Regions from separate parts of the Pseudactinotalea sp. Z1732 genome, predicted to be linked through region 2. Evidence: predicted binding sites of a transcription regulator. Region 2 holds the regulator's gene; each other region holds the start of a gene.
The links. The regulator LexA, encoded in region 2, represses DNA repair genes until DNA is damaged. The targets are predictions, from matches to a motif close to TCGAACANNTGTTCGA.
Positions count from the first base shown of each region.

Region 1: ACPL7H_RS11610 (DUF222 domain-containing protein) is a predicted target of LexA. The motif match lies at 1,249-1,264, and genes of this name have one in related genera.
Region 3: ACPL7H_RS04710 (DUF222 domain-containing protein) is a predicted target of LexA. The motif match lies at 1,738-1,753, and genes of this name have one in related genera.

Region 1 is NZ_JBMPQC010000005.1:188,642-191,895, reverse strand. Features, by position in the region: gene ACPL7H_RS11615 (BTAD domain-containing putative transcriptional regulator) at 1-1,147, opposite strand, end outside; gene ACPL7H_RS11610 (DUF222 domain-containing protein) at 1,298-3,142, shown strand; gene chrA (chromate efflux transporter) at 3,174-3,254, opposite strand, start outside.
Region 2 is NZ_JBMPQC010000006.1:74,651-77,904, reverse strand. Features, by position in the region: gene ACPL7H_RS12375 (metallophosphoesterase family protein) at 1-796, shown strand, start outside; gene lexA (transcriptional repressor LexA) at 774-1,511, opposite strand; gene ACPL7H_RS12365 (LysM peptidoglycan-binding domain-containing protein) at 2,014-2,409, shown strand; gene nrdR (transcriptional regulator NrdR) at 2,506-2,976, shown strand; gene ACPL7H_RS12355 (DUF5302 domain-containing protein) at 3,084-3,254, shown strand, end outside.
Region 3 is NZ_JBMPQC010000002.1:177,410-180,663, forward strand. Features, by position in the region: gene ACPL7H_RS04695 (Gfo/Idh/MocA family protein) at 1-104, shown strand, start outside; gene ACPL7H_RS04700 (ubiquinol-cytochrome c reductase iron-sulfur subunit) at 137-547, shown strand; gene ACPL7H_RS04705 (DUF4282 domain-containing protein) at 679-1,572, shown strand; gene ACPL7H_RS04710 (DUF222 domain-containing protein) at 1,780-3,254, shown strand, end outside.

The DNA.
Region 1 (3,254 bases), on a different contig from region 2:
AGGCGGCGAGCAGACCCGATACGAGGTCCGCCACCGCCTCGGCCACGTGCTCGCAGTTGTCGAGCACGAGCAATTGCTCCCGGGTGTCGAGCGCAGCCGCGACCCCCTCGACGTCGGCAGCGGAGATACCCAGAGCAGCAGCGACGACGGAGGGAACCAGCGCGGGATCCTCCAGGGCCTCGAACGAGGCGAAGATGACGCCGTGGTTGAAGTGAGCCGCCGACGCCTCCGCCGCGGCCACGCTCAGCCGGGTCTTGCCCACCCCGCCCAGGCCGGTGAGGGTAGCGAGCCGGTGCCGGCCGATCAGGGCGGTGATTGCCTCGATCTCTGCGGATCGCCCGACGAAGGAGGTCGCGAACACCGGCAGGTCGACGTTTGCCGCGGCCGGTGGATCCAAGGCCGGGTCGTGCCGCAGGATCTGCTCCTGGAGCCGGCGCAGCGCCGCAGTCGGCTGCACGCCCAGTTCCTCATCCAGTGCCGCCACGGCGCGGTGGTAGGTCTGCAGGGCATCACCCTGCCGCCCGTTCCAGTACTGGGCGGTGATCAGCAGACTCCAGACGCGTTCATCGAACGGGCGCTCCACGGTGAGTGCGGACAGGTCGCCGGTGTCGGTGTTCGCGCCCTGCGTGCGCATCTGCAGTTCGGCCAGGTCCACGTTGAGTTCACTGCGCTGGGTCAGTATCCGCTCGATCTCGGCGGTGGCGCCGGAGCGGACATCGGCCAGCGGCAGACCCCGCCAGAGGCTCCTCGCCGCCAGTAGATCGTGTCCGGCCCGTTCCAGGTCGCCGGAGCGGAGGGCCTCCCGACCGGATCTGGTGTGCCGGTCGAATTCGGCGATATCGACCTGCTCCCGGGAGATCGCGAGCCGGTACCCGGTGCCGATCCGCTCGAGCAGATCGGGTCGGCCGAGCATCCTGCGCAGATGGGACACGTGCACCCGCAACGCGCTCTCCGCTGTCGCCGGCGGAGCGCCGTCCCAGGCGAGTTCACACAGCAGGTCCACGCTCAGCACCTCACCCGGATGCTGGGCGAGGACCGCCAGCAGCGCCCGCCGGATCGGCCCGGTGATCGGCCGCTGTTCCCCGTCGATCCAGACCTGGAGCGGCCCGAGCAGCCCGATGTGCACGTCACTGCCGACCTTGCTCATCAATCGATTCAAGCATGTCGGGCTGCTCCGGGGGCAGGGAACGGGTGCTGATCGCGGAGTGGATGTGGTGCGGAGATCTGGCGGATTGCAGGGCACCCAGATCGCACGCACGTTCTATGAATGTCAGTGGTGGGGTCTAGCGTGGTCTTCATGTCCACCACATCGGCGCCGAGTACGGGGGATTCCTTCCCTGGGCGGGGGCCCGCGGCACGAGAGGCCGCCGCCCGGTACCTCGGCGCGCCGGTGGCCGGGTGGGAGCGGTTCAAGCGCCTGAAGACCTATCTCGATGCCGCCCCGGATGATCCTGGGGTGCTGATCGAGCTGGCCGCCGCGTGCGGGCAGGTGCGGTCCAATATCGACGGGATCGAGTCCGAGATCCTGCAGGCCCTGTTGCGGGTCCCTTCGCGGTCGGGCTGGGGTGAGGAGATCGCCGCACGGATGGCGCTGTCGACCCGGGCGGCCGAGGGACGGTTGGATCGTGCCGCGGCGTTGGATCAGTACTCAGAGGTGCACTTCGCCTTACTCGGTGGCGAGATCGATCTCTCCAAAGCCCGGGTGTTCATCGATGCGGTCAAGACGTTGCCGACGGGACAGGGGCGGGCGATACACCGAACGATCCTGCCTGATGCGCCGGAATTGACCGTGGGCCAGCTGCGGCACCGGTTGCAGGCGGCGGCATTGGCGGTAGATGCCGAGAACGCCCAGGCGCGCCACGAAGAAGCGGTCAAGGACCGGTATGTGCGCGCCGAGCCGACCGAGGATGGGATGGCGTACCTGACGTTCTACCTACCGGCAGTGGACGCGGCGGCGGCGATGAGTGTGCTCGACGCGCTGGCGGTGAAGGACGGGCCGGAGGATGAGCGTCCGATCGCCGCGCGTCGGGTGGATGCGTTCATGGGGATCATCCGCCAGATTCTCAGTAGCGGGACCACTCCAGACGGGCAGGACCTTCCCACCCAGCACCGTAAGCGCCCGCAGATGGTCTTCACCGTGGCCCAATCCACCCTCGACGGAGACGATGATGCTCCGGGGTATCTGGCCGGGCACGGGCCGTTGGCCGCCGACATCATCCGTCATCTCGTTGGCACCGCCGATATCACCAGCAGGGTGGTGCACACGGATCTGCTCGATGGCACCGCGCAACCGCCGCCGGTGCCACCACAGCACACCACAGGGGAGCGGGCTGCGCTGCGGCGAACCGCGCCTGAGCAAGGCCTACCGGAGGGCGTCCCATCACAGCAGGGTGTACCGGAGCACGTCCCACCGCAGCCATGCCTACCCGACGATCCGGCGGCAGCGTTAGCCGCGATGGGGGTCCTCGCGTGTGACTCCTACCAGCCCGGGGTGGCGCTACGGGAGTTCATCCTCGACCGCGATGTCACCTGCAGGTTCCCGACCTGTCGCCAGCCAGGGCGGCGCTGCCAGATCGACCACATCGTTCCGTTCACCTCCGACCTGCCGGCGTGGGCACAGACGCATCAGGGCAACCTGCACCTGCTGTGCGCACGCCACCACGGGCTGAAGACCGCCGGAGCCTGGAGCGTCACTCGTGAGCCGGCCACCGGTGACACCCACTGGACCTCCCCGCTCGGCTACACCTACACCCGCGCCGCGCAGGTCGTCGACCCCGCTCATGACCTACCGGTCCTGCATCGGCAGCTCCAGGCGATACGTGTCGAGCACGCCGACCAGCCAGAGATGTTCACCGAGTCCGCCCCCCTGTCACCCGGGATAGTCAGCGAAGTCGAATGGGCACGAGCGATGTGCCGAACCCCTGCCCATGCCCGGCCCGGCGTCTGTGATTGCGCCGAACGCGCCGAGGACATCACCGCCATCCTCGCCCGGCTGCAACCGCCTGGCCTGCCCGATCGGCCAGACGCGGCCGGCTCGCCCGAGTTACCCCATCCGCCCGGCTCAGTCGACCTGCGCGCGGAGCCTCCCGCCACCAGCGACCCGGGCGAGTTCCCGACCAGCACCGACCCGCCGCCATTCTGAGCCCGGGCCCGCCGGGCGGGTTGTCCGCGACTCACAGAAGCGCGAACCCCGCTAGAGCTGCCAGCAGCACCACCGCCCAGGAGGGGGCCTTCCACCATGCCAACGCGGCGAA
Region 2 (3,254 bases):
GCTGGACTCCTCGAACGGGGAGCCCGACGACCATCGGTCCCGTTACGTCCGGCCCCTCACCGGGCGGGCCTACCGGGGCCCGGGCACCGATACCCAGGACCACTTCACCGCAACGGAGTACACCGCCGCCGGTGGCACGGACCTGAACGACATCGCCCCCGGCAGGCCGCAGTGGCGCTGGGCCGAAGAGAATCTGGCCGACGCCCGGGCGCAGGGCCGGATCATCCTGGTCCAGTTCCACCACGTGCCCTACTCCAGCGGTGCGCACGGCCTACCGATGGATCACGAGTTCTCTACCGGTCAGGGCGGAACCCCGATGCGCAGGTTCCATCGGATGTTCAGTGAATTCGGCGTGGCCGCGGTGCTCTGCGGGCACAGTGAACTGTTCGAGCGCTCGGTGGTGCCCGACGGCGACGAAGGCTCACCCGGGGTGCTCTACTACGACGTCGGTGTGGCCGGGGACAGCCTGGGTGGCGAACTGCGAGGGGGTGATGGGGAGCTCCTGCGGTACAACCCGCACCGGGCCTGGACGGCCGACCAGGACGCTCCGGAGCGCTGGGAGGTGGCCGGCGACGGCAACCCGGTGCTGCGTGAGGGTGGCAAGCACTACGGCTACCTGGACATCAACCTCGAGCGCACCGGGACCGGAGCGCGGTTGACGCTGCAACCGATCCACGCCTTCCCGGTCCTGGACTCGCAGTACCGGGTGCTCCGGATCGAGCGACGCACCTACGACGACGAGGTGTGCCTGCGGATCGGACCGGACGGGCGGGTCACACCGAGCGCAGGACGCTGACCACCCGGCCCAGGATCTGGGCGTCGGATCCCTCGATCGGGGAGTAGGCGGAGTTGGCCGGCATCAGCCAGACCTCGCCCTCGGTGCGCTTGAGCGTCTTGACCGTGGCCTCACCGTCGATCATCGCCGCGACGATCTCACCGTTCTCGGCCACCGGCTGCTGACGCACCACGACGAAGTCGCCGTCGCAGATCGCGGCGTCGATCATCGAGTCGCCGGTGACCTTGAGCAGGAACAGGTCGCCGTCGCCGACCAATTGGCGCGGCAGCGGGAAGACGTCCTCCACCGACTGCTCGGCCAGCACCGGGCCGCCCGCCGCGATCCGCCCGACCACCGGGACGTAACTGGGCGAGGCGTCCACCTGCTCATCGGAGTCGGTGCTGAAGAACTGTTTCGGGCCGCGGGCCGAAGCCGGTGCCGGGCTCTCTTGCGCCGGCGCCGTGCCGTGGGGATCCAGGATCTCGATCGCGCGGGTGGAGATCGGGTCCCGGCGCAGGTACCCCTTTTCCTCCAGGACCTGGAGCTGGTACTTCACCGATGACGGGCTGGCCAGGCCCACGGCGGTGCCGATCTCGCGCATCGTCGGCGGGTACCCCTTGGTCTCGATGTTGGTGCGGATCGAGTCCATGATCCGCTGTTGCCGGGCGGTCAGACCGGGGGAGTGGCCGGTCTGGTCCGGGTGCTGCCGGCTGGTGTCCTTGGGTCCCTCGGCCATCGTGTCCTCCTGCGGTTCGGTGCGGTTGCGAGCGGCTCTGCCATGGTCCCGTCACCGCGATGTCAGGGGTCGGTGGTGGGGTGTTCCCCATGACGTTCCTAAGCCTAGGCGTTACGGCGCCGAACAGGAAACATCTGTTCGACTGGCGTGTCGACGCTATCGAACGGCTGTGTTACTGTCCATACATGTGTTCGCAGAACATCAGTTCGAGGGTCGGTCGGTTGCCGGTCCCGGACGTGGCCCGAGGAGTAATCCGATGAGTGCACTGGCGATCCACCCCAGCCCCTCGACCCGGCGGGCCGCCCTGCGGCGGTCGCGGACGCGCCCCTGCTGGCACGCCGGCCCTGCACGTAACTCGACCTGTCACCTCCCGGTTCCCGCAGTCTTCTCGGCGCCCGGAGCGGCTCCGGCCCCGGAGGCCCCGAAGGCTACGCCGCAGAGCGACGTGCCGCGGGCCCTCGTACCCCAGCAGACCGAGGGCTCGGGCGGCCGGACCCGTCCCGTGACGCCCCTGGTGACGGCACCGGTTCGCCCGACGGCTCCGGTTCGCCCGGCGGTACCGGTTCGTCCGGCGGCGCCGGTGCGCCCGGCCAGGGCGCGCGAACACGCCCCCCTGCGGCTGACCACCCGCGGACGGCGGGTGCTGGTCGCGCTTGGCTTCGCGCTGGCGATCGCCGTGGGCGGCGGGCTCGGCACCCTGCTGGCGCCAGAGGCGCAGACGCCGGCAGAGGTCTCCACCGTGGTGGTCCAGCCGGGCGAGAGCCTGTGGGTGATCGCGAGTGAGATCGCCGATCCGGGGCAGGACGTGCGCCAGGTGGTGGAGACCATCCGCGGCATGAACGGGCTGGAGCGCTCCACCGTGCACGCCGGCCAGGAGTTGAGCGTCCCGCAGGGCTGAGGAACCCGCTGGAGGGCGACGTCCCACACCGGTAGCCAGATGTGGCATTGTGTGTGCACCGAGCACGCCGTCACCAAGCCGGGAAGGGACGCGCCGATGCATTGTCCGTACTGCCGTAACCCCGACTCGCGGGTGGTGGACTCCCGCACCGCCGACGACGGCGGCAGTATCCGCCGCCGCCGGCACTGTCCCGAGTGTTCGCGCCGCTTCACCACGGTGGAGAGCACCAGCCTCACGGTGATCAAGCGATCGGGGGCGATGGAGCCGTTCAGCCGGGAGAAGGTCGTGGCCGGTGTGAGCAAGGCGTGTCAGGGTCGCCCGGTCTCCGCCGATGACCTGGCGCTGCTGGCCCAGCAGGTGGAGGAGTCCATCCGCGCCACCGGCGTGGCCGAGATCGACTCCCACGAGGTCGGATTGGCGACCTTGGGGCCGCTGCGGGCGCTGGACGAGGTGGCGTACCTGCGCTTTGCCAGCGTCTACCAGAACTTCACCTCCCTCGAGGACTTCGAGGCCGCGATCACCGCGCTGAAGTTGGACCGCAATCCTGCCTCGGAGCAGTACGCCTGAGGGTGCATGGCCGGGGTTTATCCGCTGGCGTGTTCGCGCCGGACCCGGCAAGGTTGCGGATGAGCCACCCCGGTCCCGGTCCGTGGTGAGTTCAGGGAGGACTGTTGATGTCATCGAAGAAGAACGGATCCGAAGGCCCCGATCGGCTGATGGCCGATGCCAAGGCGAAGATGCGCGAGGCGCTCGATCGCAAGAACGCGGGTGACCACCCCACCGCAGATGGAGTCCGGAACACCGGTTCGGTGAACGGGCCGGAGGTGGTCGGCGAGCCCAAGCGG
Region 3 (3,254 bases), on a different contig from region 2:
AGGAGGTAGCCCTGGACTTCGACGAAGCCGCCTACCTGCGCGAACTCAACGCCCGGATCCGCGAGGAGGGGCTGTTCCCGGAACGGCCCGATCCCGGCGCATGAGGCCGCTCGGTGCGTCCGGCGGGGGTGGAGAGATGAGCCTGTGTCCGAGCCGACGCCAGGTACTCGCAACAGTTGGCCTGGGTGCCGGTGGCGCGATGTTGTTGAGCGCGTGCGGTGCCGAGGAGCAGGACGAAAGCACGGTGTCGGTGGGGGAGACCCTGATCGGACTGGAGGAGATCGGGGTCGGCGATTCGGTCTCGGTGCAGACTCCCGCCGGCGCCACGGTGCTCCTGACTCGCACGGATGAGGCCGACGTCGTCGCCCTCTCCGCGGTCTGTACTCACCAGGGCTGCACCGTCGACGTCGAGGAGGAGGAGGGGCGCTGCCCCTGCCACGGCTCCCGGTTCGACCTGCGTTCGGGAGAGGTCACTGCGGGCCCGGCGAAGGAGCCGCTGGAACGAATCGCCGTCGAGGTCATCGACGGGCGGATCGTCACGGCCTGACCTGACCGGGCGTCCCGGGTTGCCCATGTCCCTCCATGATGCGCCGTTCCTCCAGGGTTCTAAGGTGGTGCTGACGTGATTGACACACCGGTCACCGACATCAGCGTGACTGCACCAGGAGGGGGCAGACCATGAATCCACCCGAACCGCAGGAACCATCCGGCGCCGGTAGCGACGACGACGGCCGCAGCCAGGCCCCGGCGCACCCCGGCGACACCCCTCAGTACACTGAAGGTGGGACTGCCCCGCAGGGGGCAGAGGCCGGCGGGGAGGGGGTTGCGTACGCACAAGGCCCCTCCGGCCCGGTGCCCCAGGCAGGGCCGCCGACCGAGCCGCCCTCCCAGTCCGGGAGCGCCGCAGCGCCGGACGTTCCAGGTCGCGCCGACGTTCAGGACGCCCGGGCCCAAAGCAGCCAGGGGGGTTATGCCGCCCCGCCGGGTGGCTACGCCCAGGGTGGTGACGCCACGCTTCACGGTGGCCAGGGCGGGTACGGCCAGCCACAGGGCGGTTATGGCGCGCCCCAGGGTGGCTATGCCGGACAGCAGGGTGGTCACGAGCACGGTGGCTACGGTGCACCGCAGGGTGGCGACGGAACACCTCAGCGTGGATACGGCGCACCCCAGGGTGGTCCGCCGCAACCCGGATCAGGCGCCCCCCACGGGGCCCCGGGCTACCCGCAGCCCGGCACCCCGCTGACGGGTTCAGCATCCGGTCCGGGCCTGTTCGATCTCACTTTCGCAACCCCGCTCGCACCGCGCATCGCCCGACTCGGATTCATCTCGTTGTGCATCCTCGGCGGCCTGATCGCCCTGTCGGGTCTGGTCGAGTTCATCCAGGTAGCGGTGGCCACGAGCATGTACGGAGGCGGCTGGACCGTGGCCGTCTACTTCGTGAACCTGCTGGTCACGATCGCCATCGCGCTGGCGCTGGTCGTGCTCGGCCGGATGGGTATCGAACTGGTCCTCGCGGTGGTCGCAGGCCGTGAACGGGACAAGGGGTCGCAGGGCGGTCCGTCCCCGTCCTAGCCGTACTCGGCCGCGCCTGACCCACTGACCCGACGGGTCTCGTTGCGCGTACCTGTCTGAGTGATGGTCTCGACCGAGTCCGGGCTCCACAGGTACCCATCGAACGGGCCCGTATCCACAGCGCCGAAGCGAACCGTCTGCCCTGTCAGTGGTCGGCCCTACTATGGGAACAGATGTACGAACTGCGGATTCCCATGGAGGTGCCCGATGGCGACGGACGGGTCCCACACGCCGCGCCGTGGGTCCGGCGAATCCCTGATACGGGACCTCGCCGAACTGGAGGCGATCGTGGACCGGATCGCCACCGCCGACATCGCCGCTGAACGACTTGCCCATGCCGGACCGGTGCTGGGCTCGGCGGCGCTGCGCGTTCACGGCGCCGTCCAGCGCCTGGCGGGAAAGCGGCTGCAATGGTTGATGGCTGAGGAGGCTGACGGTCGATGGGCCCTGACCGGGGCACGAACCTACGCCACCCACGTGGCCCAGACGCACCGGATCACGCAGTCGGCGGCGAAAGCGGACGTGCGTCTGGCCAGGCAGTTTCGAGATGAGATCCAGCACTTCGATCGCGCGCTGCGTGCGGGTGAGGTCGGCTTGGAGCAGGCTCGCATCGTGGCCGCTGGTGCCCTGACGTCGCAGGAGAGGATCGCTGCGCTGGGCGAGCGCGTCTCCCTCGGGTCGGATCCCGAGGCCAGCGACAGCCGTGAGCACGAGCCAGCCAAGGATGGTGCTCACGATCCTGATGGCTCCGACGACGGCGGTGACCCCGGGCAGGATGATCAGCGCAACGTGCAGGACGATGCCGGAACCGCCACGGTCGAGGAGTTCCTGCTGGCTGAGGCGATGGTGCTGCGGCCCGCGCAACTACGGCACCTGGTCCATCACTTCGCGCGGGTAGCGGACCCGGAGGCGGACGAGCGTGGCTATCGAAAGTCCCAGGAACGCGAATACGTCGACATCGCGCGCACGCTCGGTGGCTTCCATCTCGCGGGCTTCCTGACCGAGGAGCACGGGCAGCAGGTGCGGCTGGCACTCGATGCGGTGATGGGCAAACCCGTGCGGGGCGACGCCCGCAATTCCGGTCAGCGCCGCGCACAGGGTTTGGCCGACATGGCGAGGGTGGTGCTCGATCAAGGGTTGGGCGGCACCTCGGCATCGGTGCGCCCGCACGTGGGTGTCCACATCGGCGCAGCAGAGTTCGCTCGGTTGTTCCGTGAGGCAGTCAGCGAGCAGGAATCACCGAAAGCACCCCCACCGGGCGCTGACCCACCAGTGGATAAGCCATCGGCCGGTCTGGCCTCATCACGGATCGCCACCGACAAACCGGCCCCGGATGAACAGCCCCGCTGGGACTGGAATGCGATCCTGCGCAGCGAGCCGGGCATGTGGACCGACGCCACCGGTCCGGTCCCAACGCCGGTGTTACGTCGGATGGCCAGGTGCGGGGACGTGTACCGGGTGCTGTTCTCCGCCAAGAACGAGGTGCTCAACCAGGGGCGGGCGCATCGGACCTTCACCGCAGCCCAGCGCCGGGCGATCGTCGCTCGAGACCGGCACTGTGTCTATCCGGGCTGTACGGCGCCGCCGGTCCTGTGCGAGACCCACCATGCCCTCGTGAAATGGTCCCGGGGCGGGACCACCGATGTGGCGAACGGGGCGCTGCTCTGCTTCCACCACCACGA